3 regions of the Rhodoferax sp. P1_F3 genome follow, and region 1 is predicted to be linked to each of the others. Evidence: predicted binding sites of a transcription regulator. Region 1 holds the regulator's gene; each other region holds the start of a gene.
What was found. The regulator LexA, encoded in region 1, represses DNA repair genes until DNA is damaged. The targets are predictions, from matches to a motif close to ACTGTATNNNNATACAGT.
Positions count from the first base shown of each region.

Region 1 (3,273 bases):
AGCTGTCCTGCTCCACATAGCCGATGTGCGGGGTGCAGATGCAGTTTTCCAGGCGCAACAGGGCGTGGCCCTGCAAAATCGGCTCGGTCTCGAACACGTCAATCGCTGCCATGCCCGGGCGCCCACGGTTCAGGCCTCCAATCAGCGCATCGGTCTCAATGAGCTCGGCCCGCGAGGTGTTGACCAGCAAAGAGGTGCTTTTCATGCAGGCCAAATCGGCCGCAGTGACCAAACCTCGTGTGCTGTCGCTCAGGCGCAGGTGCAGGGTGAGTACATCGCTCTCTGAGAAGAACGTCTGTCGGTCGGCCGCGGCGGCATAGCCGTCCTGGGAGGCCTTTTCGCGCGATGCTTCGCTGCCCCAGACCAGTACCTGCATGCCAAAGGCCTTGCCATAGCCGGCAATGAGTTGGCCAATGCGGCCATAGCCCCAGATGCCCAGAGTTTTGCCTTTGAGCACATTGCCCAGGCCAAAGTTGGCGGGCATGGAGCCGGCCTTCAAGCCGGACTGCTGCCAGGCGCCGTGCTTGAGATTACCGATGTAATGGGGCAGCCTGCGCATGGCGGCCAACACCAAGGCCCAGGTCAGCTCGGCAGGAGCGATGGGCGAGCCCACGCCTTCGGCCACCGCAATGCCACGCTCAGTGCAGGCTTGTACGTCGATATGGGAGCCGGCACGCCCGGTCTGGGCGATCAGCTTCAGTTTGGGGAGCTTTTCGATCAGGGAGCGCGTGATTTGGGTACGCTCCCGGATCAGCACGATCACATCAGCATCTTTGAGCCGGATCGACAGCTGGCCTATGCCCTTGACGGTGTTGGTATATACCTTGGCGGGGTAGGCCTCTAATTTTGCCGAGCATTGGAGTTTGCGTACGGCATCCTGATAGTCATCCAGAATCACAATGTTCATGCGCCCCATTGTGCCTCGTCGGCAGGGGCGTTTTGCGCAGCGTCCCTGCCTGAAATCGTGGTGCGGTATTCAGGCGGCTTCGCAGGCGGCCAGGCGGTCCAGTTCGGCGCACACATCGGCCATGCGGCCCGAGATCACCATGCGGCCTACATCGGAGCGGGGCTGCCCGCTTTCCATGACGCGAACCACGCGCAAAGGCTTGGGTTGGTGCACATTTATGCCTCTAGCCCCCGTGGAACCTGCGCGAGGCACTACAAAATTAGGAGCAACGCGGCGCTCGGCTGGCCGTGGTGCGGCGTAGCTGGGTAACTGGCGCGAGGGGGCGGGCAGCAACCAGGCCAGGAGGTGGCGCAGGGGGGCCAGAAAGTCGGGTTTCATCACGATGGCGGTGTTCATGGTGGGTGCTTTCTGTCTGCGTTACATCAACATGGTGTTACGAATCAGCCCGACGGCTAGGCCTTCGATCTCGAACGGCTCCCCGGGCTCAACCACGATGGTTTGGTAATCGGGGTTTTCGGGGTGCAACTCGATCAGGTGCTTGTTACGGCGAAAGCGCTTGACCGTGACTTCTTCACCCAGACGGGCCACCACGATCTGGCCATTCTTGGCATCTTTGGTGGCTTGCACGGCCAGCAGGTCGCCGTCCATGATGCCGGCGTCGCGCATGGACATGCCACGTACTTTGAGCAGGTAGTCGGGTTGGCGCTGGAACAGGCTGTTTTCCACGTAGTAGGTTCGGTCTACATGCTCTTGCGCCAGGATGGGCGAGCCCGCGGCTACACGGCCAATCAGGGGCAAGGCCAGCTGGGCCAAGCCGGGCAGGGGCAGGGCGAATTGCTTCATCCGCGACTCTTGCATGGAGCGCAGCACATCGCCCTTGAGGCGGATGCCGCGGGAGGTGCCACTGACCAGTTCGATCACACCCTTGCGGGCCAGTGCCTGCAAATGCTCTTCGGCCGCGTTGGCAGACTTGAAGCCCAGCTCGGTGGCGATTTCCGCCCGGGTAGGGGGGGCGCCGGTGCGCGCAATGGCGCCCTGGATCAGATCCAGAATTTGCTGTTGGCGGGCGGTGAGTTTGGGACTTTCAAGCATACTGACTCCTTCATGTTGGGTCGGTGCTGGCTGTGTGTCTGTACACACTGTTTTCTCATCCAGTAACTGTATTTTTAACCAGTTTTTTGATAAATGCAAGTGGGGCGGTGATGTATGGGTAAAAAAGTAGTGGTTTTGGGCACGGGTGGCACGATTGCAGGTCGCTCGGAGCGCGGATCGGACAACGTGGGCTACAAGGCCGGACAGGTCGGTGTGCAGTCGCTGTTGCAGGACATTGCCCCTTTGCAAGCCGCCCTACAGGGGCGTGACCTGGTGGCCGAGCAGGTGGCCCAGGTGGACAGCAAGGACATGGGCTTCGCCGTGTGGGCGGCGCTGGCACAGCGCTGCGCCCAGCACCTGCAGGACGATGACGTAGAGGCAGTGTTGATCACCCACGGCACCGACACGCTGGAGGAAACTGCATTTTTTCTGGAGCAGGTGCTGCCACCCGCGGTGCTACAAGCCAAGCCGCTGGTGCTGACCTGCGCCATGCGTCCGGCCTCTGCTCTGACACCCGATGGCCCACAGAACGTGCTGGACGCGGTGGCCGTGGCGCTGGACGGCGCGGCGCGCGGCGTGCTGGTGGTGTGTGCGGGTGCGGTGCACAGCGCGCGCCTGGTGCAGAAGAGCCATACCTACCGCGTGGATGCGTTTGACTCGGGTGACGCCGGGCCTGTGGCCGTGGTGGAAGAAGGGCGCATGCGCTGGTTCGGTGTGCCGGCCACTGTGGCCCAACCGCGTGCGGTGGACGTACACGCCTTGACCAGCGCGGTGTGGCCGCGGGTAGAGATTGTGATGAACTACGCAGGCGCGTCGGGCGCCATTGTGCGTAGCCTGGCCAAGGCGGATGCCACCGTGCCGCCCTTGCGTGGTCTGGTGGTGGCGGGTACCGGCAATGGCACGCTGCATGTGGACCTGGAAGCTGCCTTGTTGGAGGCGCAGCAGCAGGGCGTGCAGGTGGTGCGGGCCAGCCGCTGTGCACGTGGTCAGGTAGTGGCAGGTGAGGCTACCGCGGCCTTGCCGCATTCGCAGGGTTTGCCCCCGGTGAAGGCGCGCATCGCACTAATGCTGCAGTTGATGGCGTAAAAAAAGCCGCGGATGCGGCTTTTTTAGAGAGGGTGCGAGGCGCTTACTTGGTCAGCGCTTCAAACACCCGGCTGGTGATCGCATCCACATCGCCCATGCCGCTGATGGCGCGGTATTGGGGAGCGGTGGCGGGGTCCTTCTGGGCCCAGCTGGAGTAGTACTCCACCAGCGGGCGGGTCTGGGCGCTG
Region 1 covers NZ_JBFUBO010000003.1:213,084-216,356, forward strand. The annotation lists gene AC1DZ5_RS06905 (D-2-hydroxyacid dehydrogenase family protein) at 1-907, opposite strand, end outside; gene AC1DZ5_RS06910 (hypothetical protein) at 977-1,303, opposite strand; gene lexA (transcriptional repressor LexA) at 1,325-1,999, opposite strand; gene AC1DZ5_RS06920 (asparaginase) at 2,114-3,085, shown strand; gene adk (adenylate kinase) at 3,129-3,273, opposite strand, start outside.

Region 2 (3,273 bases), on a different contig from region 1:
CCAGCTGACGCGCCATCTCGGCGCCAATGCCGTCGGAGGCGCCGGTGATGATGGTGGTGTTCAGGCTATCGGTCATGTTGTGTTGATTAAAAACAGGCCCAGACCTGGTTGGCCAACTGGACCAAAAAGTCGGGCTGGGTATACAAATAGAAGACCCCCGCTAGCGCCAGCAGGGCGATGGTTCCGAAGGCAAGGCGGGTGGATGGGCGCATGGCAGTGGCTCAGGCAGCGGCTGGTGCCGTGCGCTGGATGGGGGCTTCGCGCACCGGCAGGTTCACCAGCGCAGCCAGCACGCCCAGCACGATGGCGATGTACCAGACGATGTCGTAGCTGCCCGTCTTGTCGTACAAGAAGCCACCCAGCCAGACGCCCATGAAAGAACCGATCTGGTGGCTGAAGAACACAAAACCGCCCAGCATGGACAGGTGGGCCACGCCAAAAATCTGCGCCACCGTGGCATTGGTGGGCGGCACGGTAGAAAGCCAAAGGGTGCCCATGACGGCTGAAAACACATAGACGCTGGCGGGCGACAGCGGCACGATCAGGAACACGCTGATGGCGACGGCACGCGCGAAGTAAATAAAGGCCAGGATGTTCTTCTTGGGCATTTTTTGGCCCAACACGCCAGCGGCGTAGGTGCCAAACACGTTGAACAGGCCGATCAGCGCCAGCGCGTAGCTGGCCACCTGGGGAGACAGGCCCTTGTCTTTCAGGTAGCTGGGCATGTGCACGCCAATGAACACCACCTGGAAGCCGCAGACAAAGTAGCCCGCCATCAGCAACTGAAAACTGGGGTATTTGAAGGCCTCGCGCAGGGCCTGAACGATGGATTGCTCGCGTTTTGGGGCGGTATTGCCCACGAAACCGGGCTCTTTCAGCCCCCAGGCCAGCGGAATCATCAGCAACGACGCCGCACCCAGGATCACTAGCGCTTCTTGCCAGCCCATGTGGCCGATCAAAAAGCCTTCGGTCGGCACCATCAAAAACTGGCCGAACGAACCCGCAGCCGCGGCCACCCCCATGGCCCAGGAGCGCTTGTCCGCCGACACATTGCGGCCAATCACGCCGTAAATGACCGCGTAGGTGGTGCCGGCCTGGGCCATTCCTATGAGTACACCGCTGGACAAGGTGAATAGCAGTGGGGTGTTGGCATAGGCCATGCCGACCAGCCCTAGTGCGTACAGCGCCGAGCCCACCAAGATCACGCGGAAGGCGCCAAACCGGTCTGCCGCCATACCGGCAAAGATGCCAGTGATGCCCCAGGTCAGGTTCTGGATGGCGATGGCAAAGGCAAAGGTTTCGCGCGTCCAGCCCTGGGCTTGGGTGATGGGCTGCAGCCAGAGGCCAAAGCCATGGCGTATGCCCATAGACAGGGTGACGATGGTGGCACCACAGGCCAGTACTTGGGCGATCGAAAGCGGTTTGCTGGGTTGGGTCATGCGTGCACTGTAGCCAGTTTGCCGGGCCGTTGCTGAAGCCGCAGTGACAGAAGGGTAGCGCATGGAGTCGAGGTTTCTGTATGTTTATACAGGTAATTCAATCCCCCGCACTACAATGCAAGGCTATGGCAGTGAAACCAACCCCCGAATATTCCGAATCATCGATCCGCGTGCTCAAGGGCCTGGAGCCCGTCAAACAGCGCCCGGGCATGTACACCCGCACCGACAACCCATTGCACGTGATCCAGGAAGTGCTGGACAACGCCGCCGACGAGGCGCTGGCTGGGCATGGCAAAAAAATCAAGGTCACCCTGCACGCCGACGGCTCGGTGGGCATTGAAGACGATGGCCGCGGCATCCCGTTTGGCATGCACCCCGAAGAAAAAGCGCCGGTGATCGAGCTGGTCTACACCCGCTTGCATGCCGGTGGCAAGTTCGACAAGGGCTCGGGCGGCGCCTACAGCTTCTCGGGCGGTCTGCACGGCGTGGGCGTGTCCGTCACCAACGCGCTGGGCAAACGGCTGGAAGTCACCACCTTCCGCGAGGGCCAAGTGGCGCACATCGTGTTCTCGGGCGGTGATGTGACCGAGGCGTTGGCCATTCGCAAGGCCGGCGAGGGCGACCGCAAGCAGGGCACCACGGTGCGCGTCTGGCCGGATCCCAAGTATTTCGAATCTGCCGTGCTGCCCATGGGCGAGCTGACCCACCTGCTACGCAGCAAGGCCGTGCTCATGCCCGGCGTCAGCGTCACGCTGGTGAACGAGAAAACCAAGGACAGCCAGAACTGGCTCTACAAGGGCGGTCTCAAAGACTATTTGATGCAAACCCTGAATGGCGACCCCGTCATTCCGCTGTTTGACGGCGAAGGCTTTGCCGATAGCCAGAGCGACAACTTTGCCGAAGGCGAGGGTGCCAGCTGGTGCGTGGCCTTTACCGAAGACGGTGCGCCGGTGCGCGAAAGCTACGTGAACCTGATCCCCACCAGCGCCGGCGGCACGCACGAAAGTGGCCTGCGCGACGGCTTGTTTACCGCGGTGAAGAGCTTCATCGAGCTGCACAGCCTGCTGCCCAAGGGCGTGAAGCTGATGCCCGAAGACGTGTTCGCCCGCGCCAGCTATGTGCTGAGCGCCAAGGTGCTGGACCCGCAGTTTCAGGGCCAGATCAAGGAACGGCTCAATTCGCGTGACGCGGTGCGCTTGGTTTCCAGCTTTGTGCGACCCACGCTGGAGCTGTGGCTGAACCAGCATGTGGACTACGGCAAAAAGCTGGCCGAACTGGCCATCAAGGCCGCGCAGACCCGGCAAAAAGCCGGCCAAAAGGTCGAGAAGCGCAAGAGCAGCGGCGTAGCTGTGTTGCCCGGCAAGCTGACCGACTGCGAAAGCCGCGACATTCTTTACAACGAGGTGTTTCTGGTCGAGGGCGACTCCGCTGGCGGCAGCGCCAAGATGGGTCGCGACAAGGAAAACCAGGCCATTCTGCCGCTGCGCGGCAAGGTGCTCAACACCTGGGAGGTAGACCGCGACCGCCTGTTTGCCAACACCGAAATCCACGACATCTCGGTCGCTATCGGTGTGGACCCGCACGGCCCCAACGACACGCCCGATCTGAGCGGCCTGCGCTACGGCAAGGTCTGTATCCTGTCGGACGCGGACGTGGACGGCTCCCATATTCAGGTGCTGCTGTTGACCCTGTTTTTCCGCCACTTTCCCAAGCTCATTGAGACCGGCCATGTGTTTGTGGCCCGCCCCCCGTTGTTTCGGGTGGACGCCCCCGCACGTGGCAAAAAGCCCGCAAGCAAGGCCTATGCGCTGGACGAAGGGGAACTGACCGCCAT
Region 2 covers NZ_JBFUBO010000012.1:126,954-130,226, forward strand. The annotation lists gene AC1DZ5_RS18295 (SDR family oxidoreductase) at 1-76, opposite strand, end outside; gene AC1DZ5_RS18300 (hypothetical protein) at 87-212, opposite strand; gene AC1DZ5_RS18305 (MFS transporter) at 222-1,439, opposite strand; gene AC1DZ5_RS18310 (DNA topoisomerase IV subunit B) at 1,565-3,273, shown strand, end outside.
Region 2: AC1DZ5_RS18310 (DNA topoisomerase IV subunit B) is a predicted target of LexA. The motif match lies at 1,515-1,532, and genes of this name have one in related genera.

Region 3 (3,273 bases), on a different contig from region 1:
CCTGTTCGGCGGCCGGTTGGCGCATGCCCACGGCCATGCGGTTCCATGCGTTGATTTGCGCGACTGTCCATGTCAGCTCCACCATTTCCTGTTCGGTGAAGTGGCCGTTCAAACCTGCAAAGGCAGTGTCGTGGTCACCATGCGTATCGGCCAGCCGGGTCATGGTTTCGGCCCATTGCAGCGCCGCCCGTTCACGCGGGGTGTAGAAGCTGGTTTCGCGCCAGGTGGGCAGGCTGTTGATGCGTTGCCAGGTCTCGCCATACTTGCGCAAATCACGCACATGCATGTCCAGGCAAAAGGCGCAGCCGTTGATTTGGGACACACGGGTCTGCACCAGTTCAATCAGGGGCTGGCCCAGCGTGGAGGCCGCGGTAGCGGCGCTCACGCCGGCCATGGCCTGGTAGGGTTTGGGAGCCAGTTGGGTCCAGGGGAGTCGGGCTTGGTTCATGGTGGTCTTTCAGGGTTCAGTGACTCGACATTGAGGTGCACATACCCTGAAGACGGCTGCCACAGGCGGTTTGTGACAGACCCATCGCCATCAGTGTGCCGGTTGCGATGTTCTCTGCTGCCAGGTGGCCGCCAGTTGCGCCAGCTTGTCGGGGTTGCGTTGCACATGAATGCGCACAATCCGCTCGCCATCGGTCTCGAACGATTGCGCCGACTCCAGCACACCATCGATGAAACGCAGTAGGCCCCACGTCCCATTGATACTGGCCAGCTCCACGCGCAGTGCGCTGCCGTTGCGCAGGCTGGTGGCCAGGTAGAGCTGCGCAATGCGCGTGCCGCCCAGCAGCGTGCGACCAAAACTGGGCACCTTGCCACCGCCGTCGCCAATCAGCTCGGCCTGTTCGGCCAGCAGCGATTTCAACGCCACAAAGTCGCCGCGTGACGACGCCTCGGCAAAGTTGCGCAGCAGGCGCAAATGGGTTTCGCGCGGCACCACATAGCGCGGCCGCTCTTCGCGCAGCTGGGCCTTGGCGCGGTGCACCAGTTGGCGGCAGGCGGCTTCGGTCTTGCCCAGGGTCTGCGCGACTTCGTCGTAGCCGGCGTCAAACACTTCGCGCATCAGATAGGCCGCACGTGCCTCGGGCGCCAGGCGCTCCAGCAGGCTCAAAAACGCCATGGACACATCGTCGGCACGCTCCAGCATCTGTTCAGGCGTGGCGGGTGCTTCGGACAGCAGGGGTTCGGGCAACCAGGTGCCCACATAGTGCTCACGCTCCACCTTGGCGGCGCGCAGGCGGTCAATGGCAATGCGCGTGGTCACGGTGACCAGCCAGGCCTCGGCGTTGTCGATGGCGGCGGGTGCCGCTTCGTGCCAGCGCAGCCAGGCGTCCTGCACCACCTCGTCGGCCTCGGCCGTGGAGCCGAGCATGCGGTAGGCAATGCCTTTCAGGCGAGGGCGCAGGCGCTTGAAGGTGTGGTGGGTGTCTTCCATAAAGTCATTAGACGGGGAAGCCGCATGGTTTGTGACAGGGCTGTTCTCGATTTTGATAGCAGGGGCGTTTTCCATATACTGGTTATAAATACAGTTACCTGTTACACCCCTTGCCATGGCTAGCGCTGCGCGCATTTCCCCCTCCGAATCGCCGGATCTGCAAGGCATCCACGCCGATGTCTGGCACGCGCACGCCCTGGCCTCGGCGCCGCAGGCGGTGCAGCCCACGGGCGATGCGCGGCTGGACGCGCAGCTGCCCGGCGGCGGCTGGCCCGTGGGCGCGTTGATCGAGCTGCTGCAGCCCGCCGGGGTGCACAGCGAATGGCGGCTGCTGCTGCCCGCGCTGGCGCGCAGCGGGCAGGGCCCGGTGGTGCTGGTGGGGGCGCCGCAGCCGCCGTTTGTGCCCGCGCTGGCGGCGCAGGGGCTGGCGGTGGCGCGGCTGGTGTGGGTCACGGCGCAGGCCGCCACCGCCCGGCTCTGGGCGGCCGAGCAGGCGCTGCGCTGTGCCGAGGTAGACGCGGTGCTGGCTTGGCTGCCGCAGGCCCGCGGCGACCAGCTGCGCCGCCTGCAAATGGCCGCGGCCGAGCACCACAAGCTGCTGTTCGTCATGCGTGCGCCGCAGGCGCAGGCCGATGCCTCGCCCGCGCTCTTGCGCCTGCAGCTGGCTCCGCAGGCGCAAGAGGGTGACCTGCTGGCCGTACACATCCTCAAACGCCGTGGCCCGCCGCTGGCGCAGCCCCTGCATTTGCAGGCCCGCCCAGCGCGCCTGGCCGTGTGGCTGGCGGCCAGTCAGCGACCTGCGCAAGGGCTAGCGGTGATGGAGGAGGTAGGCCATGCACTGGATCGCCTTGCGGCTGCAGCCTGAACCCGTGTCAGAGGTCGCGGCCGACCCCGATGTGGCAGCGCTGGTCGATCCGCTGACCGCGCTGGCCTGGTGGGCGCTGCGCTTCACGCCGCTGGTGGCGCAGGTGGAAGACACGCTGGTGCTGGAGGTCTCGGGCAGCGAGCGGCTGTTTGGTGGCCGCCCGGCGCTGTTGCAGCAATTTTTAATGCCAAATGAGCCTCTAGCCCCCGTAGAAACTGCGCAAGGCGCTACATCTTTGGTAGCAATGGCGCGGCTGTGGAGTAAAACGCAGGCCGTCCCAGATGCCCTGCCGGTGTACACCCTGGCCACCACGCGGCCACACCTGCCCACGCTGGCGCGCCTGGGTGTGCGCACCTGGGGCCAGCTGCGCGCGCTGCCGCGCGGCGGGCTGGTGCGCCGCTTTGGCGCCGGGCTGGTGGACTCACTGGACCGCGCCTATGGCCAGCGGCCCGAGGTCTACCCCTGGCGCACGCTGCCCGAGGTGTTTGACGCCCCGCTGGAGTTGGCTGCCAGCGTGGAGTCTGCCCCCGCACTTCTGTTTGGTGCACGCCGCCTGCTGGCCCAGCTGCTGGTGTGGCTGCGCGCGCGCCAGCGCGGCGTGCTGGCGCTGGAGCTGCGGTGGGACCTGGACGCGCGCCGCGCCAACACCCGCCATGTAGATGCCCACCACACGGGTGGCCAGCAGGGTCGGCTGGAGCTGCGCACCGCAAAGGCCACGCAAGACATGGCCCACCTGCAGCGCCTGCTGGGCGAGCAATTGGCCCGCGTCACCCTGCCCGCGCCCGTGCTCTACCTGGGCCTGCGCAGCCTGCAAACGCAGCCGCTGGCCGGTGAAAGCCACAGCCTGCTGCCCGACGACCTGCGCAAGGGCGATAGCCTGCACCAGACACTGGAGCGCCTGGGCGCGCGGCTGGGGGCTGACCAGGTGCTCTGCGCCCAACCGCTGGCCGACCACCGGCCTGAACATATG
Region 3 covers NZ_JBFUBO010000009.1:180,758-184,030, forward strand. The annotation lists gene AC1DZ5_RS16050 (carboxymuconolactone decarboxylase family protein) at 1-448, opposite strand, end outside; gene AC1DZ5_RS16055 (RNA polymerase sigma-70 factor) at 539-1,438, opposite strand; gene imuA (translesion DNA synthesis-associated protein ImuA) at 1,554-2,303, shown strand; gene AC1DZ5_RS16065 (Y-family DNA polymerase) at 2,272-3,273, shown strand, end outside.
Region 3: imuA (translesion DNA synthesis-associated protein ImuA) is a predicted target of LexA. The motif match lies at 1,516-1,533, and genes of this name have one in related genera.